2 regions of the Salinivibrio sp. SS2 genome follow, and region 1 is predicted to be linked to the other one. Evidence: riboswitches for the same ligand, from Rfam matches in the RefSeq annotation. Region 1 holds a riboswitch; the other holds the start of a gene.
What was found. A riboswitch is a leader RNA that binds a small molecule or an ion and turns the genes downstream of it on or off. The one in region 1 is predicted to bind thiamine pyrophosphate.
Positions count from the first base shown of each region.

Region 2: another riboswitch for thiamine pyrophosphate. It lies ahead of thiB (thiamine ABC transporter substrate binding subunit); the one in region 1 lies ahead of thiD (bifunctional hydroxymethylpyrimidine kinase/phosphomethylpyrimidine kinase).

Region 1 covers NZ_MEBP01000024.1:76,395-84,368, forward strand. The annotation lists gene BGK46_RS01725 (type I restriction endonuclease subunit R) at 1-1,428, shown strand, start outside; gene BGK46_RS01730 (hypothetical protein) at 1,591-2,244, shown strand; gene BGK46_RS01735 (homocysteine S-methyltransferase family protein) at 2,282-3,184, opposite strand; gene BGK46_RS17960 (methyl-accepting chemotaxis protein) at 3,266-4,366, opposite strand; gene BGK46_RS01745 (potassium channel family protein) at 4,534-5,559, shown strand; gene thiD (bifunctional hydroxymethylpyrimidine kinase/phosphomethylpyrimidine kinase) at 5,643-6,500, opposite strand; TPP riboswitch at 6,562-6,662, opposite strand; gene BGK46_RS01755 (hypothetical protein) at 6,671-6,901, shown strand; gene BGK46_RS01760 (putative bifunctional diguanylate cyclase/phosphodiesterase) at 6,937-7,974, opposite strand, start outside.
Region 2 covers NZ_MEBP01000098.1:12-7,985, reverse strand. The annotation lists gene rapA (RNA polymerase-associated protein RapA) at 1-687, opposite strand, end outside; gene BGK46_RS12010 (PhoH family protein) at 999-2,372, shown strand; gene BGK46_RS12005 (GGDEF domain-containing protein) at 2,409-3,413, opposite strand; gene thiQ (thiamine ABC transporter ATP-binding protein) at 3,481-4,185, opposite strand; gene thiP (thiamine/thiamine pyrophosphate ABC transporter permease) at 4,179-5,768, opposite strand; gene thiB (thiamine ABC transporter substrate binding subunit) at 5,774-6,760, opposite strand; TPP riboswitch at 6,813-6,914, opposite strand; gene BGK46_RS11985 (DUF547 domain-containing protein) at 6,953-7,744, opposite strand.

The DNA of each region.
Region 1 (7,974 bases):
CTTTACAACGCGATTGTTGCAAACAAGCCCGAGTGGCATGACCCTGACCCACACAAGGGCGCGATAAAAATTGTGATGACGGGCAGCGCGTCAGATAAAGAAAAGATGCAACCCCACATCTACGATAAGAAAACCAAGAAGCTATTTGAGAAGCGCTTTAAAGACGTGGACGATGAGCTGCAATTGGTGATCGTACGCGATATGTGGCTGACCGGCTTTGATGCGCCCTGCTGCCATACCATGTATGTCGATAAACCGATGAAAGGCCACAACCTGATGCAGGCGATCGCGCGGGTCAATCGGGTGTTTAAAGACAAACCCGGCGGGCTGGTCGTGGACTATATCGGTATTGCTAACGAACTAAAAAACGCACTAAAAACCTATACCAATAGCCAAGGAAAGGGCAAACCCACTGTCGATACCGCCGAGGCCTTCGCGGTGTTGATGGAAAAAATCGATGTGGTCAGAGGCATGTTTGCCACCCCCGTTGATGGTGAGGTGTTCCACTACCGCCCAGACTTTGAAACCCAAGCTATTCGCCTACTACCCGGCGCGCTGAACCATATTGCGGGCCTGTCGCACCGTAACAGCAAAGGGGAAGAGGTGCGCGACGGCAAACGCCGCTATCTCGATACCATGGCCGCGCTGATGAAGGCGTATTCCCTGTGTAATACGCTGGATGAAGTAGAGGGGTATAAAAACGAAATCGCCTTTTACGGTGCTATCAAGACGGCCTTTTTGAAGCATTCCACCGTAGATAAGAAGCGCAGCGACGAAAGCCGCAACTCCGCACTACGTCAGATCCTCGATAACGCCATTGTCGCAGACGGGGTCGATGACATTTTCAGTACCGTGGGGCTGGAAAAGCCCAATATTGGCCTGCTGTCGGAAGAGTTCTTGGAAGAGGTGAAAGATCTCAAAGAGAAGAACCTTGCGGTTGATCTGCTAGAGCGACTCTTACGTGATGAAGTGAAAGCACGGATGAAAAACGATGTGGTGCAGGAGAAAAAATACTCCGACCGCATTATGTCAACGCTGCAAAAGTATCATAACCGCAGCATTGAAACCGCGCAGGTCATTGAAGAGCTGATCCGCTGGGCCAAAGAGATGCAAGCCGACGCCAGCATGATGGACGAGCTGGATCTTAATGTAGACGAAATTGCTTTCTATCGTGCACTGGTCGTGAACGAGGCATCGGTGCGTGAGCTAGGCAATGATACGCTCCGGAAATTAGCGATTGAGCTAACCCGCCAGTTACGAAAATCAGCAACGGTAGATTGGCAAAAGCGCGACAGTGTACGCGCACGCATGCGTAATATTGTCCGTCGCCTACTCCGCCGCTGGAAGTATCCGCCTGATAAAGCCGAAGAAGCTACCAAGCTGGTCCTAGAGCAAGCCGAGGCATTAGCAGACGGTTGGTATAGTTAACGGAAGAGAAACCGGCCAATATGCATTCCCACGCAGGAGCGTGGGAACGAGTGGTGCATCGGTTTCGGTATGCATTCCCGTCTCTAGCTCCCATGCTCTTGCGTGGGAGCCTTAACGGTATGAGTAGCTATAGCTAAAATCTAGAATTAAAGGTGTTGGTTTATGGATAACAAGGCACTAAGGATTTTTTTCCTAACCCTATTAGCGGTTTCAACCAATGGAGCAGCTCAAGGTAGGGCGACATACCCTGAAAACAAAGAGTTATTACTTGGTAGATACGCAGGTAAAGAACTTGTTATTAACCGGATTACGCCAAACTTTGCTGTTATGTACGATATATCAAGCTTTAAGATATATGGTCATGATTTTACAATAGATAAGCATACTCGCTATTACGGCAAATCAGGTATGGCACACTACTCTCAGATCACTACTGAAAACGTGAATTGCCGGGACGGATTCATATCAAATTCATCTCTGGGATTTTATGCGACTTACTCATTAGATATGCAAGTAGAATTTAAGGCTCCTAGTTTACCTGAGAGTAAGGAGCCGTTGGGTCGGTTTGAACAAGATACGTGCAGCCTACTCTCCGATACTGGATTTAAGTCAGCAGGACTAAGCCAACATGAGGGATTAAAACATTATAAAAGTGCCATGCTTGAATTTAGCGTGAATATGTTTGAATTAGCTCCGCCTAACGTATTCGCTATACCTGATCTTATTAGTAATCCGTTAGGGGTAGCACAAGGAAACGAGGCGATACTGACACCTATCGGGAAGCTATTGAAAGAAAAAAATACCAACATAGACTAAGCCACCACTCATTCCCACGCCGGAGCGTGGGAATGAGTTAATCCTCTAACTGCGAAAACTTGATGATCGCGTGAGATTGTTCAAGGGTTTGTGCGAGGTGTTGGATATGGGCGGGGGTGATTTCGCAGCAGCCGCCGACAACGAGGGCACCGTCGGCAATCCATTGTTGTACGCGTTCGGTGTGCACTAGCGGTGAAAGATCTTCACGGGCCTCTAGCGCATCGGCTTTGCTGCCTTTGGCCATGTCATCCACAGATTTAAAGGCATTCGCATAGCCACCCACGGTGTGATAGTTCCGTGACATGTGTGGCATTGCAGTGGTCAATACGGCTGGATCACAGCAATTAAGCATCACCGCTGTGGGGGCGTAGTCGGCCACGGCGCGCATTGCCTCGTTGAGTGACTCGCCAGAGCGCAAGTTACCATCAGCCTCGAGACGAAATGCAACGCCATAAGGCTTACCTTGCTCGCGAGCGGCGGCACAGGCTGCGCGCGCTTCGAGTGTGTTGCTCATGGTTTCGATAAGAAAGACGTCCACGTCAGGCTGTAGGCGCGCAATATGAGCAAACTCCGCTTTCATGTCTTCAAAGCTACGCTGGGGCTGACCGAGATAGCTGCCGACTAGAGGGGGTAAGCAACCGGCAATATCAACATCCTCGCCGGTTTCGTCGACGGCTTGTTGCAATGCAAAAAACGCCTGCCGATAGATGGTGTCAATGCTATCGAGCAACCCCGCCTTCGCCAAGCGTGTCGGGGTGGCCGGATAGGTATTGAGAGTATGCGTTTTGGCGCCTGCCCGGATAAAGTCTTTGTGTACGTCTTTAACAATATCCAGATGCTCTAACATTACCGCCACCGACCAAAGCCGTGAGCTCACTTGTGGCGCTCGCTGATAAATTTCTTGCCCTAGGCCACCATCGAGTAATGCAATCGACGTCATGGTAACTTCAGCCTCCTTCGGCTTTTTATCCTTGATTTAGGATGAGATTACCATCTGTGTCGCTATTTCACACTCATCGCGTTACGCGACTTCTTCGCTGCCTTCAATCGCCAGATGTTCAAGTTTATCAATCACCGTCATACTGGCACTCTCCATCCCTGTTAGCGCCGCGATCATCTGCTCGGGTTGCTGTGCATGAAACGCTGCTACCGCCGCTTTCGCGTGAGTGTGTACTTGCTCATGAGGGGCGGCGATAGCTTTAAAATTTTGTAACTGGGCGAAGTACTGTCGTCCTTCGCCGCGGTCGTACCACTGCCCTAAGCGGCACTGGGTATGGTCGGTCACATCATCGGCGTTCATGCTATCTTCACCGAGCACCACACGATAAATCGCAAACTTAAAACTGATATGGTCGAGTTTTGCCAGCTCACAAAAGGCACGCAATGCCGATGCTTTAATGGTGGTTCGACTGTTCTGCGCCTGCTCACTTTGCGTCGCCATCGCATCTGCCACCTGTTGGCCTTGCTCGCTATATTTGATCGCTTCACTGGCAAGCTGATCGGTTAGCGTACACGCATGTCCACTCCCGGCGCGAATCTTCTCCACCAGCTGAGTAATATCTTGCGTAGCGGTGGAGGTGCGTTCGGCGAGGTTGCGGACTTCATCAGCCACCACGGCGAAACCCCGCCCTTGCTCGCCGGCTCGGGCTGCTTCAATCGCCGCATTCAGGGCCAACAGATTGGTTTGGTCAGCCACATCGCGAATCAAGTTCACAATGCCACTCACTTCCTGTGCGTGCTGATCGAGAGCACGAATTGCTTCCGACGATTGCTGACATTGCGCGGATAATGACTGCACATGGCGAGCGAGATCATTGACTTGTTCGGCACATGACGCCGCCTGATGGCTCACCTCCGTCACACGCTCTTTTTCACCATTAATGGTTTCTGCTAGGGTCGCCAGCGAAGATTGGGTCGCAGTAATTGAATCACCAAAATGGCACAGGTTAGCGTCGATCGCTTTACCGGTTTGGCGTTTTTTCTGTACCACGGCCAGCTCCGATTCTAACGTCGCTTTTTCGCTGTATAGCGCGTCTATTTGGGCATTGACTTGCTCCAGTTTTAGTTGCAATTCAGTACGTTTTTGTTGCTCTTGTTCGAGTTGACGACGAGATGTAAACACGCGAAATCCTCCTAGTCGGTAATATCTGCATTGTACGCCTTATGCATATGTATGCGCTTGTAATCGATTAAACTGTGATCCTCTCAACGCCAATGCGTTGATTTACACTGTAAACCCATAAGAAATCCCTTCATACTGGCGTTTCCATAGCGAATGAGCGAGACACTATGACCTTTTGGTTGCTTTTTAAACGTTGGATTATCAGCCACTTCGCCCATTTAAACGGGCGTATTCTCGGATTGGTCGTACTTGCCTACGGCGTCATTGGCTGGCTGCTTTTACAATCGGCGGGTGAAACTGAGATGACTCAGTCACTCAGTCGCTACATCTATTATTTAGTGGTCACCGCCTCTACCGTGGGGTATGGCGATTACTCGCCCGCCACCGAGGCAGGACAGTGGATTACCGCCTTTTGGATCATTCCCGGTGGGCTCGGTCTGTTTGCGGTGGTGATTGGGCATGTGACCAGTGCCTTAGTGGATTATTGGCGACGTGGATTACAAGGAAAACGGAGTCTTACTGTGAAAAATCATATTTTAGTTTTGGGGTGGAACGACCAGCGTACCATTCAGTTAATCCGGTTGTTGCAAAGCGGTATTCATGGCGAGCGCCCGATCGTGCTTTGTGTCCGTCCTGAAATGGAAAATCCGCTGCCTGGCGAGGTGGAGTTTGTGCGCGTGACCAGCTTTACTGATGCCGAGGGCATTGCGCGCGCCGGCATCGACAGCGCCGCGAGTATCATTATCGATAACCCAGAAGACGATATTACGCTTTCTGCGGCGCTGTTCTGCGCTCACAAAAACCCTTCCGCTCATTTACTCGCGTATTTTCAAGATGATGCACTCAGCCAAATATTGAAGCAGCACTATCCGCACGCTGAATGTGTGCCGTCTGTGTCGGTAGAAATGCTGGCAAAAGCGGCCGTTGATCCCGGATCAAGTCAATTACATCACGAGCTATTGAGCACGGCTCAAGGGATGACCCAATACTGTGCCCGCTACCCCACCGATGCGAGTGCAACCGATGTCGGCACCTTGTTTAATCAATTAAAGCATGAGCATGATGCAACCTTAATTGGTCTCGACAAAGGCGATGGGATCACCCTGAACCCTCGCCTACACACTGAAGTGGCACCGGGCGATCGCATCTTTTATATCGCCGCCGAGCGTTTACCACATTGGTCTGCCGCCTAACGGACGCGTCCAACGCATCTTTGCTGTTTTCTTTTCGATGCCGCTGCCCCACTTGGGTTGCAGCGGATCGTTTCCATCTCGTCTCAGGGCAATTCCGCGACAGCATGCTCTGCTGGCGACAGACACAAATTATCAGGGTAAGCGTAAAAATGATGCACCGGCCCAGCGCCTCTTCCGACCGTTAGCTGCTGACTATGCGCTAAGGCCTCCGTCAAATACTGCTTAGCCGCTCGCCCGGCCTCGATAGGCGTCATCCCTTGGGCATAAAACGAGGCGATCGCAGCAGACAGTGAACATCCGGTGCCATGGGTGTTGGTAGTTTCAATGCGGCGTGCGCGCAAGGTTTGACAGGTATCTCGGCTAATCCACATATCGACACTCTCGGGCATCTGGTGTAAATGGCCTCCTTTGAGCATCACGTAAGGACAGCCTAGATGGCGAAGTGCCGGCACCAGCTCATGCATTTGCTCTATAGAGGTAGGCACAGGCCGACCGGTTAAGCGAGCGGCCTCCGGCAAGTTGGGAGTGAGCACCGTTGCTCGCGGAATAAGCTCTTCAATCAACGCCGTCATGGCCTGCTCGTCGAGCAAAGGGTCGCCGCTGGTCGCGACCATCACGGGATCTAAAATCACCGGTAAGTGTGGCGACCGTGCCAGCACAGCAGCGACTTCACGAATAATCGCTTGATTGGCCAGCATACCGATTTTCACCGCACGCACCGGCATGTCGTACAACACCGCATCTAATTGGGCGCGCACAAAATCGGGCTCAACCGCCGAGACGGCGTCAACACCGCAGGTATTTTGCGCGGTTAGCGCAGTGATCACCGAGCACGCATAGCCGCCGGTCGCTGAAATCGCTTTAATGTCAGCTTGAATGCCCGCGCCACCACCGCTGTCTGAGCCGGCAATGGTGAGAATAACAGGTGGAGATAGGTTCATAATGGCCCCTTAATCATCAGGGGCGGAAGGAGACAAAGTACGGCAGTATGCATCACTTTATGCGCTGATCGTGTCAGTTCCCTCCGCCAGTGCTAACTGGATCAGGTTCTACGGGTCCTGCTTTCGCAGTCTCAGCAATTACTTGCTCCCCGACTAACTGAGTTCAGGATATGCATCCTACGGATAAAGCGCAAGCCTTACGCATACCGTACCGTCACGCTTTTCACGTTGATTTTCATCCAGTATTGACCTCAACCCAGCACTCTGCTCCCTATTTTGCTGATGAGGTTAAAGGGACCTTATCGCTACCGAGTTTTCACCAGCATTTTGACCCCACGTCAGGCTTGGTGACCGACACCGAGTTTAATCAGCGCCTCGATACCATTATCAGCCACCTCTAACGCATGACTCATCTCTAATCCGATGATGACCACGGCTATCCAGACACGGGCGCACTGATAGCCGTCGCTGGGCACTCACATCCGGTTTGCAGAAGCTGTTCAAACTGTTCTGTTCCCAGCGGTTTGGCATATAAGAAGCCTTGCGCTTGATCGCAGCCAATACGCTGCAAAATCTGTTGCTGGCCAACTTCTTCCACGCCTTCGGCCACCACACCGTGGCCAAACCCATGCGCTAGGTCGATCACGCTACCAACAAGATGTTTGTCACCGGCGTTGGATGTAAGATCTTGAATAAAGCTACGATCAAGCTTCACCCAATCCACAGGAAGCTGTTTCAAATAGCTCAATGAACTGTAGCCTGTGCCAAAATCATCAAGCGCAATGTGCATCCCCGCATCACGGAGCTGTTGTAACTCTTTAAGCGCCACCGACATATGTCGAATTAACGCCGATTCAGTAACCTCAAGCTGAATGATTTGGGTGGGTACTTCCAGCGCTTGGCAGCGGGCAAGAATGCTGTCGGCAAAACCGTGGCGAAGTTGCTGGGAAGAGACATTGATGGCTAAGTGAAACGCCTCAGGCAAGGTGTATTGCTCTCGCCAACGGACCAGCGCGCGCAACGCCATAGAAAAAACGGCATCGCCGAGTTGGATCATATCAGCACTTCGCTCGGCAATGGGAATAAACTCGGCCGGGCTGATCGCTCCCAGTTGCGGATGACGCCAACGCAATAACGCCTCAGCGCCTACCATGGTACCGGTATTGAGATCCCATTTGGGCTGAAAGACCAAAGACAACCCTCCTTGTTCAAGGGCCGGGCTAAGTCCATTGCGGATCATATGCTCACGTTGCGATTGCGCATCCAACTCTTGGCGATAATGACCCACTTCAGTGTCATCGGTCGGGATAGCTAGAATCGCTTGGCGAAAGAGTTGCTCCACATCATGATGATCACCTTCCGCTTGGGCTATTCCCACATGGCAGTGCATCGACATCAAACGGCCATCAAGGGTGTGATGACCACTCAATAATCGACAAATCCGCTTAGCAAGTGCGTCAATGGCGGTGATATC
Region 2 (7,974 bases), on a different contig from region 1:
AATTGAGAAGTGCAGATTAAAGCGGCGCATCATCTCGACCAACCATTGGTGCTGCAAGGTTTCGGGCACCACGATCAAGACTCGCTCTGCGCGACCTGCCAGCACCTGCTGGTGGATGATCATGCCCGCTTCAATGGTTTTACCCAAGCCGACTTCATCGGCAAGCAATACGCGTGGCGCATGACGGCGACCGACTTCATGAGCAATGTAAAGCTGATGGGGGATCAGGCCGGCACGCATGCCGGTTAGACCGCGTAATGGGCTGCGCAGTTGCTGGTGTTGATTGGTCAGCGCACGATAGCGCAGGGCAAAACGATCCATGCGATCAAGTTGGCCAGCAAACAGCTTGTCTTGCGGTTTGTTAAAACGAATCTGGTGACTGAGCAAGATTTCGCGCAGAGACACCTCGTCTTCGCCAGTATCATTGCGTGTACCGATATAGGTTAATACCCCGTCGTTTTCCTCAACACGCGAGACTGTCATGGTCCAGCCTTCATGGCTTTCCACCTCATCGCCCGGGTTGAACATCACCCGGGTAACGGGTGCATCGTGGCTGGCATACAGCCGTGTTTCATCACTAGCAGGAAACATTAGGGTCACGGTACGGCCGTCAACAGACACCACGGTGCCCAGTCCTAGATCATGCTCCGTATCACTGATCCAACGTTGTCCAAGCGCAAATGACATAGGGGAAAACCTCTGAATTAACTCGATTGTCGAAGACGCAGCCCCGCGACAGCGGCGCCGTTTAAATACTGTGCTATTCAGTGTGGCACTGAAAAAATTGGCCGCCAATAGTACTCGAACTTGTGAGGAGCGTCACGATGAAACTCAATGAATCCCCGCAAAGGTCACGCTGACACACAAACGTCATTATCACGCGGCAAAGATAAAAGCGTGACGTGGCGCAGCGAAATAGATTGGGAATTCCCAATGCCAGGTCTACGCTTAACTTAAGCGCTGTCACCGACAGTGAACTGCCGACACAGGAGGTGCCTATGGGCGACGCCGACCGGAAGCTGTTTGTATTGGATACCAATATTCTCCTCCACGAACCCTTCGCTATTTACTCCTTCCAAGAACACGATGTTGTGATCCCCATGACCGTCCTCGAAGAGCTTGACCGCATCAAAGACAGCAAGCGTGATGTCTCACGAGATGCGCGTGTCGCGATTCGAGCGTTGGAAGATATCTTTAAAGAAGCAACTCCCGATGAAATCGGCGAGGGTATTGCCGTCGGTAAAGGGGATGCGACGGGCACCGTATCGATACTGGCCGACTTTGAAATTAAAGAAACGGTACACGCCTTTGCTGACAAGGCTGGCGATAACCGAATTTTAAATGCGGTGCTATATCTACAAACCAAACGCTCACCACGCAAAGTCGTATTGGTGACCAAAGATATTAATATGCGACTGCGCGCTAAAGGCGCGGGAGTGATGTATGTGGAAGACTATCGCACGGATCAATTGATTGACGATGTGCGATTGCTGACCAAAGGGTTTCATACCTTTGAGGGCAGTTTTTGGGACAAAGTCGGGGAATGTGATAGCCAAGCGTATGGCTCAGATACCCTCCACACCTTACCGTCTGAATTATTGGAAACGCCGTTCGTTAACCAGTACTTGTTGGATGAAAGCGACGATTTCGCGGCACGCATTCAAGCCATCAATGGTGAAAAAGCGATCATTAAAGACCTTAGTCGCGAGCGACTGATGCACCGCACCGCTTGGGATGTAAAGCCGAAAAATATCTACCAAGGCATGGCGATGGACGCGTTACTGGACCCGACCATTGATCTAACCATTTTGACCGGGCCGGCAGGGTGCGGAAAAACCATTCTGGCGATGGCCGCCGCGCTAGAACAGGTGGTGGAAAAGGGAATGTATGACAAGATCATCGTTACCCGAAACACTCCAGATATTGGCGAGTCGATCGGCTTTTTGCCAGGCACGGAAGAGGAGAAAATGTTGCCTTGGCTGGGTGCGGTGACCGATACGTTAGAAGCGCTGCACATGAATGATGAATGCACGGATGGCTCGATGCGTTACATCATGGAGAAAGCCAACTTACAGTTTAAGTCGATTAACTTTATGCGTGGTCGCTCGATTCAAAACGCGTTTGTGATCTTGGATGAGTGTCAGAACCTGACTGCCTCGCAACTGAAGACCATTATCACTCGCTGTGGTGAAGGGACTAAGCTGGTTTGCTCAGGCAACTTAGCGCAAATCGACTCCCCCTACCTCACGCCGGTCACCTCAGGGCTGACTTACATTGTCGAGCGATTTAAAAATTTCGAGGGCAGTGCGTGCGTATACCTCAACGGGGTAGTACGCAGTCGTCTTGCCGAGTTTGCCGAAGAAAACCTTTAACCGAGCCGGCGGCTTAGCCGCCGTGTTTTTCTAAAGTTAAAACAGCTCGACATCGTCGGCGGCAACAAAGGTTTTGATGATGCCGCTTTCCAGCAATTCTTCGTAGAAAGCCACTTGATTGCGACCGTTTTGCTTGGCGTGATAAAGCGCCTGATCCGCATTACCCAATAAGGTACTGGTGCTCTGATGCGCTTTATCGATACGCGTTGCGCCCATGGAAATGGTCACGGTTTCCGCCGCGCCAAAGTCGCGCGCGTTGACATTGGCAATAAAGGTATTGGCTTTTTGTTCGGCCATGGCGCGTGTGCAAGGATGAAGTAACACCACAAATTCATCCCCGCCGTAGCGAAACAGGGTGTCTTCGACAGAAAAGGTTTGTCGCATTAAAGACGCGAGCAACAAAATGACTTCATCGCCAAATACATGGCCAAAGTTATCATTAATTTGCTTGAAATGGTCGACATCAAAAATACAAATCCAAGGATAACTCGCCTGATCCAAGTCGCTGTCCATCGCCGCGGGCGCTTGCGCTAAGCGATCACTAATCAGGTCTAATTTTTTGGTCAGTACCTTGCGATTGAATAGACCGGTGAAGCTGTCTCGCTCGCTGGCCATAATGATTTGTTGATAGTTCTCATAGATGTGAATGAGGCCAGACACCATAGCGAGCTGTTCCTCGTTTAATTGCTCTGCGCGGCCACATAAGACACCGCGAATGTCCTCGTCTTTTTCGTAATAGATAGGGACAGCAACCAAGGTGTGATCGTAAGCCTGATGCATGGTGACCTCTTGGCTCTCGAGGCAGTCTTCCAGCAGTGCATCTACTTGTTCGATATTTTCTTGCTGAAAGGCGCTGTTGTCATTGGTACCCAGCACCGTAAAAGGGGGATTCAGTCCAGAGCAGTAATCGAGTAACACTACTTCACTGACAGGCGTCAGCTCAAGGATCGACGTCAGTAGGCTCTTGGTAATCGCATCAACTTCAGTTTTGGCCGTGAAATCGACGATAGAGTCGAGTATCTGAATGCTACTGGCGAGCACAAAGCGCCTCCTTAAAAGGGTCTATTCCTGTTGTCAGTATAGAAGCCAATCGAGGAGGCGCCATCTATTAGGGGGATTCCATCATGCCCATATAACGATGCATGGCCGGTGGGGGTGCATTCAGATCCGCCACGGGGCGAGATAAGGCAATCTGTCCCTCATCGACGTAGAGAAAACGAGAGGCAATGGCTTTCGCATCGTCGGGGTGATGGGTCACCATCAAAACGGTTGTACCTTGCGCGTGGGCGGTCCGTTTCACTAAGGCTAACATGTCTTTTTTCAACGCAGGGTCAAGGGCTGAAAAAGGCTCATCAAGTAATAACAGAGGCTGTTGACGCGCAATACTTCGTCCGAGTGCAATCCGCTGGCGCTGCCCGCCGGATAATGCGCCGGGTAAACGATCTAAATAAGGTGTCAGCCCCACTGCGTCCGTGGCGCTTCTCACGCTCTCTTTTTGTGCGTGACTGAGCTTGAGTGAGGGCGAAAGTCCAATCGCCATGTTGTCAAACACCGATAAGTGGGTGAAGACATTATGCTCCTGAAACAGGATGGAGAGTGGGCGCTGGTGAGCCGGCGCGGTAGTGACTGGCTTACCTGCAATCAAAATCTCGCCATTATTAGGAGCAATCAATCCTGCAATCAGAGAGAGTAAGGTACTTTTCCCGGCGCCGCTTGGGCCGAGTACAGCAACAATCTCCCCCGGCGCAATGTGGGCGTCGAAGTGCATCCACGCTTGCTGGTAGCGATACGTGATATTGGAAAGGGTTAGCATGCGTGTCTCCATTGGACGAGGCGGATGATCAGAGCGTAGCTGCCTAAACTGGTCGCTAATAACAGCATGGCCGCCGCGGCGCCCGCATCCATTTGATAACTGCCCATCAGACGAAATAGATACAAAGGCAGTGTTTGAAAGTGTTGGCTACCAAATAAAGAGATGGCGCTGAGATCGCCCATCGAGAGGACAAAGCTGACCGCGAGGCCACGTGCTATTGGGCGGCGTAAGCACTGCCATTCAATTAAGCGCAAGCGAGTGATCCCACGCACGCCTAAGGTGGCACAGAGTGCATGATAAGATTGCGCCACTTGATAGGCGGGGGCACTGAGCACCTTAATCAAGTAAGGTAACGCCATCAGGGCATTGACTCCCATCACCAACCACAAGGCGAGGCTAAAGACATCGCTAAATTGGCGAAACAGCAAAAACAGTCCTGTACTTAATACGATACTGGGCACTACCAGAATCATGGCTCCTAGCGTCTCAATACCATCGGCTCGCCTTTTTTGACCATGAAACCGCCAGTGACGGCTGGCTAAGATCACCGCAATTGCCAACACAAATGCGATAGCGGTCGCGCCGGTGGCCACCCATAATGAGTGCATGGTGGCTTGCCATAACGCTGTATCGGCAAGGACAGTGAGCGCACTTGGGTTGAGCCCGCGATACAGCACCACACCCAGTGGCGGCAATACGAGAAGCAAGACCAAGGTTATCCAGAGCAGATCCCAGCATTTCGCCGCTCGGCTATCGAGGGCATGCGGCAACGGTAATACTTCACTGGGTGTATTCGGCACCGCGCGTGTGAATGTTTGCACCACAAACGCAATCGTGCCGCACAGCATCATCTGCCATAGCGCCAATGCCGCGCCGGTTTGCAAGTCAAAGTCAAAGCGAATGGCTTGGTAAATGGCCAGCTCTATGGTGGTGGCTTTGGGGCCGCCGCCAAGCGCCATGACGGTAGCAAAACTGGTAAAGCAGAGCATAAACACCAGTCCGACGATGTGGGGCAAACTTTGGCGAAGATAAGGCCATTCAAGGTGACGAAAACGCTGCCAGCCACCTAAACCTAATTGCGTCGCTAAGCGGCGTTGATCGGCGGGGATCCCCTCGAGCGCTTGCACCATGATCTGGGCGGAAAATGGTAAGTTGAAAAACACGTGTGCCAGCAAAATGCCGCTCAATCCATAAATGGAAAACGGCATGGAAAGATCAAAATGTTGTAGGGTGTCGGCGATCAAGCCGCTGCGACCAAAAATGGCCACCAAGCCAAATACCCCGATCAGCACAGGCAGCACTAAGGTCATGGCAAACAGTTTCAACAACCAACGTTTACCGGCAAACTCGCGACGCGACAGGGCGTGGGCAACAGGAATCGCTAATCCCACGCTGAGGATCACTGATAAAGTGGCTTGCTTGAAGCTAAATACGGTGACGTGACGAAGGTAGGCATCTTGCCATAGTGCCTCAAGGTTAAGATCTTGGCTGTGAGAGAACAGCGCCCATAGGGCGCTGCCAATTAAAAGCACGACGAGACTGGCCGCGAGACTGCCCGGCCAGGTGCGTGAAGGATTGAGCATGACGACTATTCAACCAACGCTGTTTGCCAGTCACGCACCCATTGTTGACGGTTGCCCATCACTTCATCGGGTTGATAAAGCAGGCTCTTCTCGGGTTTATTCAAGGTATAGAAGGCATCTGGTAACGTGATATCAGTAACAGGATACATCCATTGCGTAAGGGGAATGATCGACTGCGCTTCATCGCTAATCATAAACTGTAAAAACGCATCCGCCAGTTCTGGCTGGTCGGTGTAGGCTGATTTCGCGGCCACTTCAATCTGCATATAATGGCCTTCTTCAAACGTCGCGGCGGCAAAGCGGTCATCATCATCTGCAACCAGATGGTAAGCCGGTGATGTGGTGTAAGAGAGCACCATGTCTGCTTCCTTGTTCAGGAACATATTGTACGCCTCGGTCCAGCCTTTGGTCACGGTAATGGTGTTCTCCGCGAGATCACGCCATGCTTGCTGACTTTGATCGCCGTATACTTTCTGGATCCACAGCATTAAGCCTTGGCCAACGGTGGAGACACGGGGATCTTGGTAAATCACACTGATGTCATCACGATCTTCAATCAAGGCTTTCAAGCTCTTGGGCGGATCGAGCAGGCGCGTGGTGTCATACACGAAGGCAAAGTAGCCGTAATCGTAGGGGATAAAGTAGGGATTATCCCAACCGCCGGGTACCTGTAGGCGCTCCGTATTCACTGCGTGCTCGGCGACAATGCCGCTCCGCTCCGCTTCTTTCATTAAATTGGTGTCCATACCCAGCACGATATCGGCGCTGGTGGTACTGCCTTCAATCCGCATGCGGTTGAGCAAGGCTGCGCCGTCTTCAAGGGACACAAACTCGACCTCACAGTTACAGCGTTTCTCGAAGGCGGTTTTGATTTTCGGCCCTGCGCCCCACTCGGCGATAAATGAGTCGTAGGTATAAATAGTCAGCGGGTCAGCGGCGCGGGCGCCAAGCGATAACAGAGACAAAGAAAGTACGGTTAAAACAGACGTAATGACTTTCACAGCACGCTCCTAAGTTGGGCGTGGGTGTTGAGGCTGGTTGATGACATCATCAAGTCTCAATCCCTACGCCAGTGTTAGCTGGATCAGGTTCGATGGGTTTAGCGCGGCGCGCAATCTCAGCCAAGAGGCTCCCCAATGAGTACCACGCCATTGTACTGATTGGCTTAGGGTTAACCAAGCCTTTTAGTCAGCGGTTCGGTTAAGCGCCCAGTCGTAGTCATAGTCTAAGCGTGCATCCTCGGGAAGCTTGATATCGCGGTATTGATTGATATGGGCGATCACCCCTTGTTCACTGCCGCCAAAATCGGCCTTAAACCACTCATAGATAGAAGAAAGCTGCCACTGTTCGCCTTGCTGACTGACGCCTTTATCACTGTTAATAAAGGTGTAGGCGGCTTGTTCTAATTGTGCCTCCAAGGTGTCGGCTTGAAAGGCTTGTGGCTGCAGGTTCGGACAGCCAAGGCTGGCACAATTGACCGCATAGTGGGTACGCGGATCTTGCCATAGCGGGCGCAGAATGCGGTGTTCAATATCATTCAAGGTAAGGGGTTCACCTGCCACCGTGACCACCTCATCATCCCAAGGTCCAAAGCTAAACAGGCCACCGAGTTTGGTGATTGAACGGACAGGATACGCGTCCAAAATGAGCTTTACGGTGACTGAATTGTAGAGATTAACCCAATACGCGTATTGTTCGTCTTTGGTCAGGGTGCGCGGGTCGCGCGCGGTGAGCATGCCAATGTAATGATCGAGAGTCGCTTTATCGGCCTCGGTGACGGCTGCGTAGTTAAATAAGGTGTGCTGTCCTTGAGGCTGTAAATACTTATCGAGTAATACTTGCCAGCTGTGATGAGTAAATGTGGCTTGGCTGGCGGGGTTGTGCGTATCCCACATTGCCCAATAATCGGCTTTCGGGGCGGCCAAGGCTGGAAAAGCAACGAGTAACCAAAAAATGAGCGTGATCCGTGTTCGCATACCGCTTCCTCAATCGCGAGCGTATCTTGTTTATATCCTAGACCAGCTTGCGCCATGTTTGCTTTCATGGCCATAAAAAACGCTGCTTGAGCAGCGTTTTAGCCTGAATTCAGATAATAAGTGCAACACTCATGGTTAAACTGGCGAGAGGAAGTCAACTGCTGATAGTGGTACGCTTCTCATCGCCAAAACCAAAATGACTTGATTACCATGAGTTACCAGCAGTTGAC